One region of the Clostridium sp. DJ247 genome, then DNA from elsewhere that is predicted to be linked to it. Evidence: riboswitches for the same ligand, from Rfam matches in the RefSeq annotation. Region 1 holds a riboswitch; each other region holds the start of a gene.
What was found. A riboswitch is a leader RNA that binds a small molecule or an ion and turns the genes downstream of it on or off. The one in region 1 is predicted to bind S-adenosylmethionine.
Positions count from the first base shown of each region.

Region 1 (3,565 bases):
AAAGAGCTGCAGGCTAAAATTGAAGAAATGGCTTTGCAGTGTTGGAAGGCTCTAAAGTGTAGTGTATATGTTAGAGTTGATATGATAATAAAGGAAGGTGTACCTTATATACTTGAGCTTAACACTTTACCAGGAATGACTAAAAATAGCTTGTTTCCAAAGAGTGCAAAGGCTGTGGATATGAGTTTTGCAGAATTGTTAGATGAAATAATTGAAATTTCATTAAAACAAAAAAGGTAGATGTATAAATTAAATTTAAGCTGTGGGTATCTATATTAATTAAATATAAAAATTACAGTTAGATTAATATAAATTTAATAATATAATTAATGCGTAATTGATAAGTATCATATATTAAAAGTGAAATAATGATAAATATGTAATAAATCATTTGTAAAAAATTATACCTTGAATAAAAAAATCAAAATAGTATTGACGTGATATTTATTGGTTGATATAATCTAAACAATGAATTTAATAATAAGTACTTACTTATCAAGAGTGGTGGAGGGACTGGCCCTATGAAGCCCAGCAACCAGTATTGTTTCATTTAATAATACAGTGGTGCTAAATCCTACAGTGTAAGCTGGAAGATGAGGATAACGTTGAGATTTTAAACTCGAGGTTTTCCTCGAGTTTTAATTTTTTTAAATAAGAACAAGGCCGGCCAATTAAAGTACTTTTGTTCTTATGCAATTATTGATTGTTTACATTGATAAGTTAAGACTATATTTAAAGTTAAAAAGAAAGTAAAGCATTTGAATAGAGAATTATTAGGAGGAATTTTATTATGAAAAAAGGAAAAATTTTATCAATAGCTGTATCAGCTTTGCTTGTTTTAGGATTAGCTGGTTGTGGACAAAAACAAGAGGCTGCTAAGCAAAATGATACTAGTAAAGAAACTAAAAAGGTTATAAAAGTAGGTGCATCACCAACACCACATGCAGAAATACTTAAGGAAGTAGTAAAGCCACTACTTGTAAAAGAAGGCTATGATCTTCAAATTGTTGAATTTACAGACTATGTAATACCAAATACATCTTTAGATAGTGGAGAACTTGATGCAAATTTCTTTCAACATATACCTTACTTAACTTCATTTAATAAAGAAAAGCATACTGATTTAGATTACACTGTTAAAGTTCATTTAGAGCCAATGGGAGTATACTCAAAGAAGGTTAAAAAATTAGATGAACTTAAAGATGGAGCAACAATTGCAATACCAAACGATCCATCAAATGGTGCTAGAGCATTAAAAGTATTACAAGCTTCAGCTGTTATAAAGTTAAAAGATGGAGATCTTGTATCTAAGTTAGATATTACAGAAAATAAGAAGAATATTAAAATAACAGAATTAGAGGCAGCACAACTTCCAAGAGTTATAGGTGATGTAGATGCAGCAGTTATAAATACTAACTATGCAATTCCAGCTGGATTAAATCCAACAAAAGATGCTATAGCTATAGAATCAAAGGATTCACCTTATGCTAATGTACTTGCTGTTAGAACAAAAGACAAAGATCAACCATATATACAAGCTCTTTCCAAGGCTTTGACTTCCCCAGAAGTTAAAAAGTATATAGAAGATAAATACAAAGGAAGCATAGTACCAGCATTTTAAAGTTTATAGTTTATATTGCTAAGTATATAGGAATAAAACCTCTTTCTAAGGTAAATCTAATATTAAGAAAGGGGTGTGTAACCGTATGACCAAAGGCGGTATAAATAAACAAGACGTAAATATTGGTACAAAAAGAACTAATAAAAGTGATGTTCAAGAAAAGCACGTAAAGAATAGAAAAAAGCCTAAACAATAGTAGATAAAAACTCAGTACTTACTAGGTGCTGAGTTTTTTATTACATTATGAATTTAATAGACCTTTGATAAACTCGCTTTTCTCAAACAAATCTAAAGGTCTAAACACCTTTCAAATACTTAGCTAAGACCATAAAGAAAAGTATTTAAATGATCTTCAGAATTGTCAGTATATTTCCTAGTATAAGTGAAGTTATGAAATTGGATATCTATACGAGGTTTCAACTTTAGAACCTCATCTAGGTGTTGGTATATGTTACCGGTTCTTTGCGTCATAAATACTTTTTAATAAGTTTAAATCTCAAATTTAATTAAAGAGTCAGAATCTATGATTTTGATATGGTTGCTTACTCTGTGAGTACGCCTCTGACACAAAAAAGAGAAGTTTCATAATAATAGTGTAGCTTTGTAAAAAAAGTTTAACCGTTTATAAAAAGTGAAGCCATATTCAAAAGGTTATACCAAGATATAGTTGAACTGCGAACTATTTGAATAAGCTTTTAATATATTCTAGTTGTTTATCTTTATCTATTTGACTTCTTGAAGCTTTTGGCTGACCACCACCACCGAATTGTTTTGCCACTAATCCTAAATCAATATTATCTTTTATACCTCTATAGCTAACAGTTTTATTACCAATCAGAGCAATAAAATCAAATTCAGTAAACTTTTCAGCTAAATAGTTCCCTAGTTCAGATATATATTGATCTGCAAAAACTGCTCCAACATTGTAATTTTCAATTTTAATATTGACTAATTCTTTTGATTTCAACTCAAAGTATTGCTCTTTCTTATCCCTATCCAATTCAAGCATTAGTAAGTCTGTATCATCAAAATCAAAAGCTTCTTCAGTTGTTAACTTATTAATGATTCTATCAACAAATTTCTGTATGCCATATAAACCAAGTAAATTATTCCATTTATTAGGGTTATCATTTTTATAAACTGTTTTCCATTCCCATGTATCATATTGCCTTACAGTTTCCACAAAATCTTTTATTTTTTTATTACTTAACTTTACGTTATAATGTAATGATTGAAGTATGTGCTTATAAAATAAACTTGTTCCACTACATTTACCTAGTTCATTTTCAACTTCAATGTCACACCACCAATATTTTTCTAAGTGTAGTGCAGTAGGATGATGATCTATTAAAGTGAAAGATTCGCACAGGTTAAATCCAGGTTCAAATACTTCAGGTTCAGTATTATTGATTATTTCAGCAAGTTCAAGAGTTATTGATATATCAGTTATATAAACATGATCATAGTTATCGTAACCTTTGTTATCTATAAAAGCTTTAACCTTGCTATTTATATCTTCATAACCGCAATATTCAATATCGGCCTTATCAAAACACAATAGTCCTAAAACAGCACACCCTATTCCATCTAAATCATTATGAGTAAATATTTTTATATTCATTTAGTAACCTCCTATAAATTCGTATAATTATCATGTTTTGAACAAACTATTCCATAGGCGTAAAGCTAAACCAGTTATATACAAATAATATAGCATCTTCAATTTCAAATGTATCTAACAGTTTATTTTTAAAGCTATATACTGTTTGTATTTTAAGTGCTGATTCTGAATTCCATTTTGTACCAAATCCTCTATAAATATCTCTTAATGAATCACTAGTTTTAATTATACTACTATCGCAGATTTTTATATCGTTAAAAATCTTAAATATTTCTATATGGTTATGTTTAATTGTTTTAAGTATGTTATCTTCGATAATATGT
Region 1 is NZ_JABAIW010000023.1:43,157-46,721, reverse strand. It holds gene HGI79_RS10915 (D-alanine--D-alanine ligase) at 1-240, shown strand, start outside; SAM riboswitch class I at 490-600, shown strand; gene HGI79_RS10910 (MetQ/NlpA family ABC transporter substrate-binding protein) at 791-1,621, shown strand; gene HGI79_RS10905 (DHH family phosphoesterase) at 2,301-3,242, opposite strand; partial or broken gene HGI79_RS10900 (IS4 family transposase) at 3,337-3,565, opposite strand, start outside.

Region 2 (3,565 bases), on a different contig from region 1:
GATTCAATTAATCCGCTTAGTCGTTTTTCTCCTCCAAATACAACTTCTTCCTCTGTAGCGTTAACACTAGGTACTACCGCTCCTCCTCCATATCCACCACCTTGATAACCGTTATAAAATCCAACGTTCATAAACTGTTTATCCGCACAACCTGGACCGCAGTGGGTAATTGGAATTACTCTTGGTATTGAAGAAGCACTATGCATAGCAGCAATAGCGCAAACATAACGAACCTGTTGAATTGAATTGGTCTTTTCTATATTAATTGCATTTGTTAACATAATTTATTCACTCCTTTTGAAGTAGTATATTAATAAGCCTTAGATAGTTGTGATTCTCTTGCTAATAGGAAAGGATCTTCTTGATCTAACCACCATTTTTTATATGGGAGCTTAGTATGAGCAGCCAAATCCTGATGGAATTTTTTGTGTGCAAGAATATCCAGAATAGATTCTCCTAAATTAATAATTCCTTGATACCCTATAGCAATGTGCTCATCACCTAATGGAGCAGCTGGAATACCCAAACGTGATGCCAATGGTGCTAAACCATTATGACGAATAAGAATAAAATCTGGATTCACTCTCTGTAATAATCCATAGAACTGATACTGCTGACGATTGCTGACACTAAAAGATGGTACATCTCCGTAGTTGCCCACAAGATGAGCAAGAGAATCTTGTCGTGGATCACCACTATCATAAATTGGATCATGGTGAAATACTAATGATCCATTAACTTCAACTCCCAATTCTCTAAGTACGGCAATTAATCCGTGGGCATAAGCTGAACCAGTAGCAACATAGCCTTTTTTGCCTTTTAATAATTTGCGCAGCTCTTCTATACGTGGAGCTACTCTTGCGTGTTCTTTAGCTATATAAGCTTCTACCTGTTCTTCACGGTGAGTTACCCTACCTAACTCACGAAGCCATGCATCTGTTCCCGCAAAACCGTATGGTTGTGGTGCCTTAACTTCCGGAACACCGAATTCCTGTTCCAAGGCTGCTGCCATATATGAGGACAGAGTGTTACAAAAACCCACAGTAGCCGCTGCTTCTGAAATTTGTTCCAAGTCTTCTACAGTTGCTAGATCAATGACATAGTTAACTCTTAGTCCTAACTCTGCTAACATTGGTTTAAATATATCTGATCCCCACAGGTTAATAACATTCACCAAATCTTCTTGTTTTTTAGGATTTCTACGTGCAATTTGACGTACAATTCCATGCTGTGTTGCATCAAATCCAGTACTCCAATGTTTGGATTTAAATCCTTCACAATGTAGAGGAATAACAGGAATATTTAATTCTTTCTCAAATTTGCTTGCCACACTATCTATATCATCACCTATGATTCCAGTAGCACAGGAAGCGGCAATAAATATTGCTTTTGGATTATAACGTTCCCAAGCATCACGTATAGTCTGTTCAAGTTTCTTAATTCCTCCAAATACTATGTCACCCTCTTGTAAATTGGTACAAATTGCATGCATATTTTCTACAGGTAAATTACGCATTGCAAGACCATTACGATATATAGAGTTGTATATTACTTGACCTGCTGCACATCCTATAGGCGAATGTTGAATGAGCACTGCACCACGAACATGACCTGCTTGACATTCTACCATCTGCTCACTGCAAACTGATCCTTGGGTAAAAGGTCCCCTAAATTCGCAAAGTTTACATGATTTCTTCCCATCACCACCGCCGCAACCTCTACGAGCGTTAACCGATTCCTGTGCCAAATCTGATGCTTTACCATCCCATGCAATTATAGTGCCAAGACGCTGTTCACGGCTTTGTACTACTGGAGTATTTAGATTAATTTTCTTCTTCATTATGTGTCCTCCTTTTAAATAAATTTTTTGAAAATAAACAAAGACTAAGTTATCTCAATAAAATTAAGACAACTTAGTCTCCAGTGTTTCTGGTCAACTAAAAAATTTTATAAATTGTGCCATATTTACTTTTTCTAGAGAAAATAATTAATCATTTATAATCCCAGAACTGTATTATATGGTCATATTAACTAAATTTAAAAGGCCATCTTTCCTAAACCTAAGAAAAATAGCCTTCGTTAACGAAAAATCATTTCACAAAACTACTACTTTTCTTATCTTCCAGTATAGTACAAAATTGTACTATTTACTCTGTAGGAATTAACACCGATACATTTAAAGTAAATATAAATGCCGGTTGTTGGGTTTCATAGGGCCAGTCCCTCCGCCTCTCTTGATAAGAATATACATATTAAGTTTACAAAAACTTCTAATAATTATACGTGCTGTATAACATATAATTATTATATTGGAAACATTTATCCCTGTCAATACCTAAAAAATAAGTTTTATCCATTACACCTAACTTTTCCCTATATCCTTTTTTACCTTAATCTAACTTTGTAATAGTATTTTCAACCTACTTTTCCCAAGTTGGTCTGCCTTTATAATTGCCTGCTCAATTAAGTTACTATTTACTTCAAAATTTATCTTGTCCAATTCCTCTGCTGCTATATTTACTCCGTTAGCAACATTAGCAATTTTTTCAGGTACTGAATCCTTTATTCCTAACTGTTCTAGCGTAACGGGAAGATTTAATAAGTTAAGAAAATCAATAAGCTCTTCTATTTCTTTTTGTAGCTTACCCTCTAATATAAACTGAACAATTAACCCGAATATTACTTTTTCTCCGTGAAGACTTTCGTGGGTTTCTGGAATAGCTGTTAAGCTGTTATGAATTGCATGAGCTATTGCGGCTCTATGATTTCCTCCATTAATACTTCCAACAAGATCAGCCAGTATTATAATAGCATCTATTACTTCGCTTACTTCTTTGTTTACATGATTTTTTTCTATTTCCTTTGCAGCTGATACTGAACTATTATGCAATATATCAAGTGCAAGCTTTGCAGTCTGCAAACCAATTCTCAGCGAAATATCATTATTTCCTTCTATAGAATTAGGAGCTGCTTCATACCATTTTACTATAGTATCACCTATACCAGCGTTAAGGTATCTTACTGGTGCATTAGCAATTATTCTAGTATCCGCTAAAACAAGCTTGGGGGATGTATTAAGTATATTAAAATCAGTAACTTTTCCACTTTCATCATATAAGCTTGCAAGAGCCGCTATTTGAGCTATTGCATTGACATTGATAGGTAGTCTTATCTTATTAAGGTAGCTTATGAGTTCTGAATTAGCAATACCGTAACCTATTCTTAGAGATGCAAGTCCATAAACTTTAGAAAAAGTTCTTAGAATAATTACATTAGGATACCTATCTATAAGTTTTATTGAATCAGGATAATCATCACTTGTTGTAAATTCATCATAAGCTTCATCTAATACAACAATTATATCTGAAGGTGTTTCTTCCAAAAATTTTTCTAATTGTTTTTCTCCAAAAATTGTTCCTGTTAGGTTATTAGGATTACATAGCCATATTACTTTTGTTTTATCCGTAATCTTGCTTTTTATATGCTCCAGATTAATTGCATGATTTTCTAAAGGAACACTTACGATAACTCCATTCATTGATAAGGTAACTACCTTATACCATCC
Region 2 is NZ_JABAIW010000022.1:17,292-20,856, forward strand. It holds gene HGI79_RS10470 (nitrogenase component 1) at 1-281, opposite strand, end outside; gene HGI79_RS10475 (nitrogenase component 1) at 311-1,840, opposite strand; SAM riboswitch class I at 2,113-2,244, opposite strand; gene HGI79_RS10480 (aminotransferase class I/II-fold pyridoxal phosphate-dependent enzyme) at 2,396-3,565, opposite strand, start outside.
Region 2: linked by a shared signal. The riboswitch ahead of HGI79_RS10475 (nitrogenase component 1) and the one ahead of HGI79_RS10910 (MetQ/NlpA family ABC transporter substrate-binding protein) in region 1 are both predicted to bind S-adenosylmethionine.

Region 3 (3,565 bases), on a different contig from region 1:
GAGATGTTCTAATTTTTATAGCATATGCTAAGTTTCCAAATGTTTCAAAATACTTAAGTCCGTGATAACTTTCGTCTGGTTCTACAAGACCAGGGAATTTTCCGTTATCCCAGTTGAATTTTCCTGAATCAACAATTACTCCTCCTATTGATGTACCATGGCCACCGATGAATTTAGTAGCAGAGTGTACAACAATATTAGCACCAAATTCGATTGGTTTTAAAAGATATGGTGATGCAAAAGTATTATCAACAATTAGAGGTATTCCATTTTTATGAGCAATATCCGCAACTGCTTGAATGTCGATTATGTTAATTCCTGGATTTCCTATACTTTCTATATAAACAGCCTTTGTTTTATCGTTTATAGCTTTTTCAAATTCTTCTACGTTATCAGGGTTTACAAGGTTAACTTTAATTCCAAAGTTCGGTAGAGTATGAACAAATAAAGAATAAGTACCACCGTAAAGAGTTGCAGCAGCAACTATTTCGTCTCCAGCACCAGCAATATTTAATATTGAATAAGTGATTGCAGCCATTCCTGAAGCAGTAGCTACGCCGGCAACTCCACCTTCAAGTAAAGCAACTCTAGTTTCGAAAGCTGCATTTGTTGGGTTTGTTAAACGTGAATATATGTTTCCAAATTTCTTTAAACCAAATAGGTCAGCAGCATCTTGTGCATCATCAAAAACATAAGATGTTGTTTGATATATTGGTATTGCTCTTGATTTAGAAGCTGGGTCAACCTCTTGTCCTCCGTGTACTTGAATAGTATCAAATGATAATTCTTTTGCCATTTTAAATTCCTCCTAAATATGATAATTTATTTTGTTTGGAACTCCTATGAGTTTAATATAGTTAATTTATTATGCCAAATATCTATAATAGTTATTAGCTTAAGGATTTTATGATAAAATAAAAAATCTTCTTGTAGATGAGCTACAAGAAGATTACATTCCTCTAGCTTCTCATCTCCCAGGTATTATACCTGCTGGAATTAGCACCGTTGAATAAATATTCAGGTTGCCGGGCATCATAGGGCCAGTCCCTCAGCCGCTCTGGATAAGAAGTTCCGTATTTGATTGATAACATCATACCAAGTATTAGTACATAATGTCAATACCTAAATTAAAATAAATGAATATATTTTGCGGATAGTCATCGGATAAATCTTTGTTTTGTGCGGTGTAACATGGACATATATTTTATATATACACAAAAATAGTATTGACAATAACAAAAAAAAATATTATTATTAGCAATAAATGTTATTATAAAAACGTTTCTTATCAAGAGAGGTGGAGGGACTGGCCCTGTGAAACCCGACAACCGGCATTTTTATATAAATGTATCGGTGTCAATTCCTGCAGAATGCTTTTATTCTGATAGATAAGAAGAGAGCTAGAAGTGATTATGTAATTTTCATGTAAGCTACTTTTCTTGTGGAAAGGTAGCTTTTTATTTTAAAATAATTATAGATAACCATGTCTTAAATTGTAAATAGATAAAGGAGAATTATACATGTTTATAAAAGATATACTTTCAGAAAAAAAACAAACTGTTTCATTTGAAATATTCCCACCTAAAAAGGATCAAAATTTAGATAGTATATATAAAACCATTGCGGAGCTAAGCAAGTTGAAGCCAGATTTTATTAGTGTAACTTATGGGGCTGGTGGAAGCAGTAAAGATAGAACAGTTGAAATATCATCTAAGATAAAAAATGAGTTTGGAATAGAGGCATTAGCACATCTAACTTGTGTAAGTTCTACTAAAGATGAAATAAAAGAAATCTTAAGTGAATTAAAAAATCACAATGTAAATAATGTACTTGCTTTAAGAGGTGATATCCCTAAGGATTTTGCTGGTAAAGAGGACTTAAATTATAAATATGCAAAGGATTTAATTAGAGATATATGGGATATAGGTGAATTTTCTATTGCAGCAGCTGCATATCCAGAAGGACATATAGAATGTACGGATATTGATGAAGATATAAAGCATCTAAAAGAAAAGGTATCAGAAGGTGTAGATTTCTTAATTACTCAACTTTTCTTTGATAACAATATTTTTAATAAGTTTGCAGACAAGATTCACAAAAATAACATAAATATACCTGTAATTGCAGGAATCATGCCAATTACTAGTGTGAAACAGATAGAACGAATAGTGTCACTCTCAGGAGCCGTAATTCCAGAAATGCTAAAAGAAATTATATCAAAATATGAGCATGACCAACAAGCTTTTAAGGAGTATGCTATAGGATATGCTATAGAACAGATAAATAACTTAATTAATAATGGAGTTAAGGGAGTCCACATATACACTATGAATAAACCAGAGGTTGCGTTGAAAATTATGGAGAACATCGATAGTTATAGAAAGTAAAGGTACAGTAGTTTTAGCTAAACAACCTTAAAACTCGACTTACCCGCCTCTGTGAGTACTCATCTGACCAAAGGAAGAGGAGTTTCATAATAATATAAAAGAACCTAGATAAACTCGCTTCGCTCAAACATATCTAGGTTCTAAGTTTTTCTCAAATTCCAGCTAAGACTAATTAAAAATATTTAAATGTGTCTTCAGTATTGTCAACATATCCCTACGTATAAGTTAAATTTTTACTATAAAATCACATATAGATAATTATTTAATTGTCCACATTAACTGATTTTTCAAGTTTATGAGAAAAGGATATTTTTAATAATACAGGTGTTATTATAGTAGTAAGGATTACAACTATAATGGTAGGTAAAAATATTTCCTCTGATATTATGCCTTTCTGAAGTCCTATATTTGCTGTTATTAAAGCAACTTCCCCTCTTGAAATCATCCCAATTCCTATTTGTATGGCTTCACTTTTTTTCATTTTCATTAATCTAGCAGGTAGGGAACAGCCGAGTAATTTTCCAAGTACGGCTACTAGGAACATAGCTAAGGTTATAAATATAACTTCTAAGTTTAACCCTTGTATATTTGCAGATATCCCTACATTAGCAAAGAATATAGGCGATAACAAAACTGCTGAAAGTACATTTACTCTTTTCTGTATATATTCCTTATGAGTTAAAGATGAAAGAAGAAGACCAAATATATAGGCTCCAGTTATAGCTGCAATGCCTAAGCTTTCAGCTATAAATGCAAATATTAAGGCAATAGCAACAGAGAAAAGCACAAGGCTATGTTGAGGTTGAATATTCTTTGTATATTTATCCAAATGTTTAGGTAAATATACTATAGCAATTATTGAAACCACACAGAATACTATTATTTTTATAAAGGTCAAAAGTAAAGAAGGATTAGCTGAAGTTGCTGCTGCAGTAGAACTTGGAGCTATGGCTAAGATCACAGATACTAAAATAAGTCCTAAAATATCGTCTATAACTGCAGCACCAAGTATATTTATACCTGCTCGTGTATTAAGTTTTCCAAGTTCAGTTAAGGTTTGTACTGAGATAGTAACACTAGTAGCTGTAAGTATAACTCCTAGAAATAAATTCTCCCAAAGGTTATTAAAAAAGAAGTATGCAGACAAAGTACCAAAGATTAGTGGAATTAAAATACCA
Region 3 is NZ_JABAIW010000006.1:112,990-116,554, reverse strand. It holds gene HGI79_RS04290 (O-acetylhomoserine aminocarboxypropyltransferase/cysteine synthase family protein) at 1-796, opposite strand, end outside; SAM riboswitch class I at 965-1,068, opposite strand; SAM riboswitch class I at 1,283-1,395, shown strand; gene metF (methylenetetrahydrofolate reductase [NAD(P)H]) at 1,521-2,387, shown strand; gene HGI79_RS04280 (cation:proton antiporter) at 2,650-3,565, opposite strand, start outside.
Region 3: linked by a shared signal. The riboswitch ahead of metF (methylenetetrahydrofolate reductase [NAD(P)H]) and the one ahead of HGI79_RS10910 (MetQ/NlpA family ABC transporter substrate-binding protein) in region 1 are both predicted to bind S-adenosylmethionine.

Region 4 (3,565 bases), on a different contig from region 1:
GACGAAACATGGTAATGTATCCGGTCGTATAAGTTAAATTTCTGCCGTGGTTATCTATATATTAAAATGCAGGAATTACGCTGCCCTTATATTTTTCTTCAATGAATTTTTTAATTTCTGGTGAAGTTAAAGCTTCTGAAAGTGCTTTAACATAAGGCTTGTCTTTATCTTCTTTTCTTGTTGCCAATACATTCACATATTGTGAATTCTTATCTTCTAATAAAATTGCATCTTTTGATGGGTTTAATTTAGCATCTAACGCATAATTAGCATTTATTACTGCTAAATCTACTTCTCCTAGTACCCTTGGTAATTGTGGTGCATCTAATTCCTTAATTTGAATTCCTTTTTTATTTTCTATCAAGTCTAATTTAGTTAAAATGTCTCCGCTCTTTAACTTTATTAAACCACTTTTTTCTAGTAATCTTAAAGCTCTTGTTTCATTTGTAGGATCGTTAGGTACCGCTATTGTTGCACCTTGTTTTACATCCTGAATATTCTTAACAGTCTTTGAATAAACACCAAGTGGTGGAAGATATACTTTTGTAACTGGAACTAAATCTGTGTGTTTTTCTTTATTAAAGTTTTCAAGGAATGGAGTATGCTGATACATATTTGCATCTAAATCTCCAGATGCTAAAGAAGTATTTGGGATTATATAATCTGTAAATTCCTTTATTTCAAGTTTATATCCTTTTTTTTCTAATAAAGGCTTTACCTCCTTTAAAACTTCCCCAGCTGGAACTGGTGTTGCTCCCACAACTATAGTCTTTTTATCATTTGCTGCAGTTGTTGAAGTACTAGAGTCTTGTTTTGCTCCGCATGCTGCTAGTCCAAGAATTAATGTTGATGATACCAAAATTGCCGCGATCTTTTTCATAAATAAATCCTCCTTAAATTTTGAATAATTTTTGTGTAAGAGCTTTACATTTGTTACAAATACTATTTAATAAAATTTTTACTTTTTATTATGGAAACATAATAAAAAATTAAAGCTGGAGAAAAACCTCCAGCTCAAAAAGCTATTCTAGAATTTCTCATCTTTCAGCTGCTAAGGCTGCTGCAGGAGTTAGCACCTTTGTATTAAAATAATACAGGTTGCTGGGTTTCATAGGGCCAGTCCCTCCACCACTCTTGATAAGTTAGCGATTAATATTAACTTGTTTTTTATTGTTTTAATTATAAATATAATATACTTTTATGTCAATATTTTTTTGTAAAGTTTCATTTTTAAGAGTATTGGAAACTTATTAGAACTCCTTCTCTTACATTAGTTAATAAACAAATATTTAAATCATTAGTACTTTACAGTAATTTTCCCTAATGCTACAGCACTTACTAGTCAAGCATTATAATAAGCTCAAAAAGTATTTAAATAGCTGCTTCTTTATAAACTTTATCTCCAGAAGTAATTGAATTTACAGGACATACATTGCCACAAAGATGACATCCAACACATTTATCTCTAAGTAATAAAGGTTTTCTATTTTCATAATCCCACTCTATAGCTTGATGTCCACCATCATAGCATGATATATAACATCTTCCGCATCCTACACAAGTATCCTCTTGGAAGTCAGGATATATTATATAATCTCTATCTAGCTTATCTGTAGAAACTACATTATTTAGTGCTAACCCTACCAATTCTTCTACTTTATCTATACCTTTTTCATCCATAAAATAAGATAGTCCACTTATTAAATCATTTATAATTCTATAACCATACTGCATAACTGCTGTAGTGATTTGGAGATTAGAAGACCCTAAAAGTATAAATTCTACAGCATCTTCCCAAGTTTCTATTCCCCCCATACCACTTATAGGTATATTTTTTAATTTTGGACTTTTAGCTAAATCATTTATAAACCTAAGCGCTATTGGTTTTACAGCCTTTCCAGAATATCCTGATACAGAGGATTTTCCATTAATAATTGGGTATGGAGAAAAATTATCTAAATTTATTCTTGTAATACTTTTTATAGTATTAATTGCAGCTAGTCCAGTTGCTCCTCCTTCTATAGATGCTACTGCTGGTTCCACCATATCTCCAACATTAGGTGTCATCTTTGCCAATATTGGTAAATGAGTTCCTTTTCTTGTAGCTTCGCAATATTTTTTTACTAATTCTGAATTTTGTCCAACATCAGCACCCATAGCATCACTTATCATTTGAGGACAAGAAAAATTACATTCTATTATGTCTGCACCAACTTCTGTAACCATTTTAGCTAGCTTAGTCCATTCTTCTTCATTTTCTCCCATTATTGAAGCAACTAAAATTTTATTAGGATAGTTTTCCTTTAATTGCTTCATCCACTTTAAGTTTAAATCTAGTGGGTGATCAGAAATTTGCTCTAAATTTTTAAAACCTATAAAAGGTGTATTTTCTTTACCTATAATATCAAAACGAGGAGATACTTCATTTGGTACAAAAAATCCTATAGTTTTGAAAACAACTCCTGCCCATCCCATTTCTAAAGCTTTAGCACACATTTCGTAATTGCTTCCAACTACAGAGGATGAAAGGAAAAATGGATTTTCACATTTTACTCCACAAAATTCTATAGAAAGATCTTTATTCATTCCCTTTCACCTCCATGTCACTTAACTTTTCTTTACACAAAAGATCTTGTATAATTCTTATTTTAATTGGTCTATCTATCTTATTTCTAATACAGCTTCTTTGACAATACATTTTGTTATCACAAGCCACGCCGCATTCCTGTGATTTATTGAAATCTTCTAAAACCTTATTTGACGCACCTTTATAATTTTTAAACCTAATAGACATTATTACACCAGCAGGATCCTTTTCTCCAGGGCACGCCTTACTGCAAGGAGGATCGTAACATAAAAGACATCTTGTTGCTTCCTCTTCTATCATCAACTTATCAAAAACTTTCTTATCTGCCATACTTAATCCTCCAAATCTAAAATTATACTTTATAAACTTTTTCTTCCTTTTCTCTTTAGGAATTTTCCCCATCCAGACTCTCCTAAAAATTCTCCGTTATTAAACACTAATCTTCCTCTAGAAAAAGTCATAACTGGATATCCCTTCAATTTCAAACCTTCCCATATAGTATGATCTACATCTGAATGCATATTTTCTTTAGAAACTGTAAATTCTTTATTTGGATCATATATTACAATATCTGCATCGCTACCTACTGCAATAGTTCCTTTTTCTGGTGCACATCCAAATATTTTAGCTGGATTAGTTGAACATAATTCAACTACTTTATTTAAAGATAACCGTCCTTTATTTGCTTCACTTAACATATATGGATACATATTTTCTATACCCATACAACCATTTGGGATCTTAGTAAAGTCATCTTTTCCCCAATCCTTTTCATAACTTTGGAATGGACAGTGATCCGTTGCAATAGTATAAATATCACCACTTTTTATTCCCTGCCATAGAGATTCCTGACTTTCTTTTCCTTTCATTGGTGGTGAGCAAACAAAATTTCTTCCATCTTCTCTTTTATAAACTTCATTTGTAAAGTGTAAATATTGAGGGCATGTTTCTGCATATATTTCATATCCTTCATCTCTT
Region 4 is NZ_JABAIW010000062.1:20,638-24,202, reverse strand. It holds gene HGI79_RS19155 (MetQ/NlpA family ABC transporter substrate-binding protein) at 62-880, opposite strand; SAM riboswitch class I at 1,035-1,144, opposite strand; gene preA (NAD-dependent dihydropyrimidine dehydrogenase subunit PreA) at 1,372-2,586, opposite strand; gene HGI79_RS19145 (hypothetical protein) at 2,579-2,917, opposite strand; gene hydA (dihydropyrimidinase) at 2,947-3,565, opposite strand, start outside.
Region 4: linked by a shared signal. The riboswitch ahead of HGI79_RS19155 (MetQ/NlpA family ABC transporter substrate-binding protein) and the one ahead of HGI79_RS10910 (MetQ/NlpA family ABC transporter substrate-binding protein) in region 1 are both predicted to bind S-adenosylmethionine.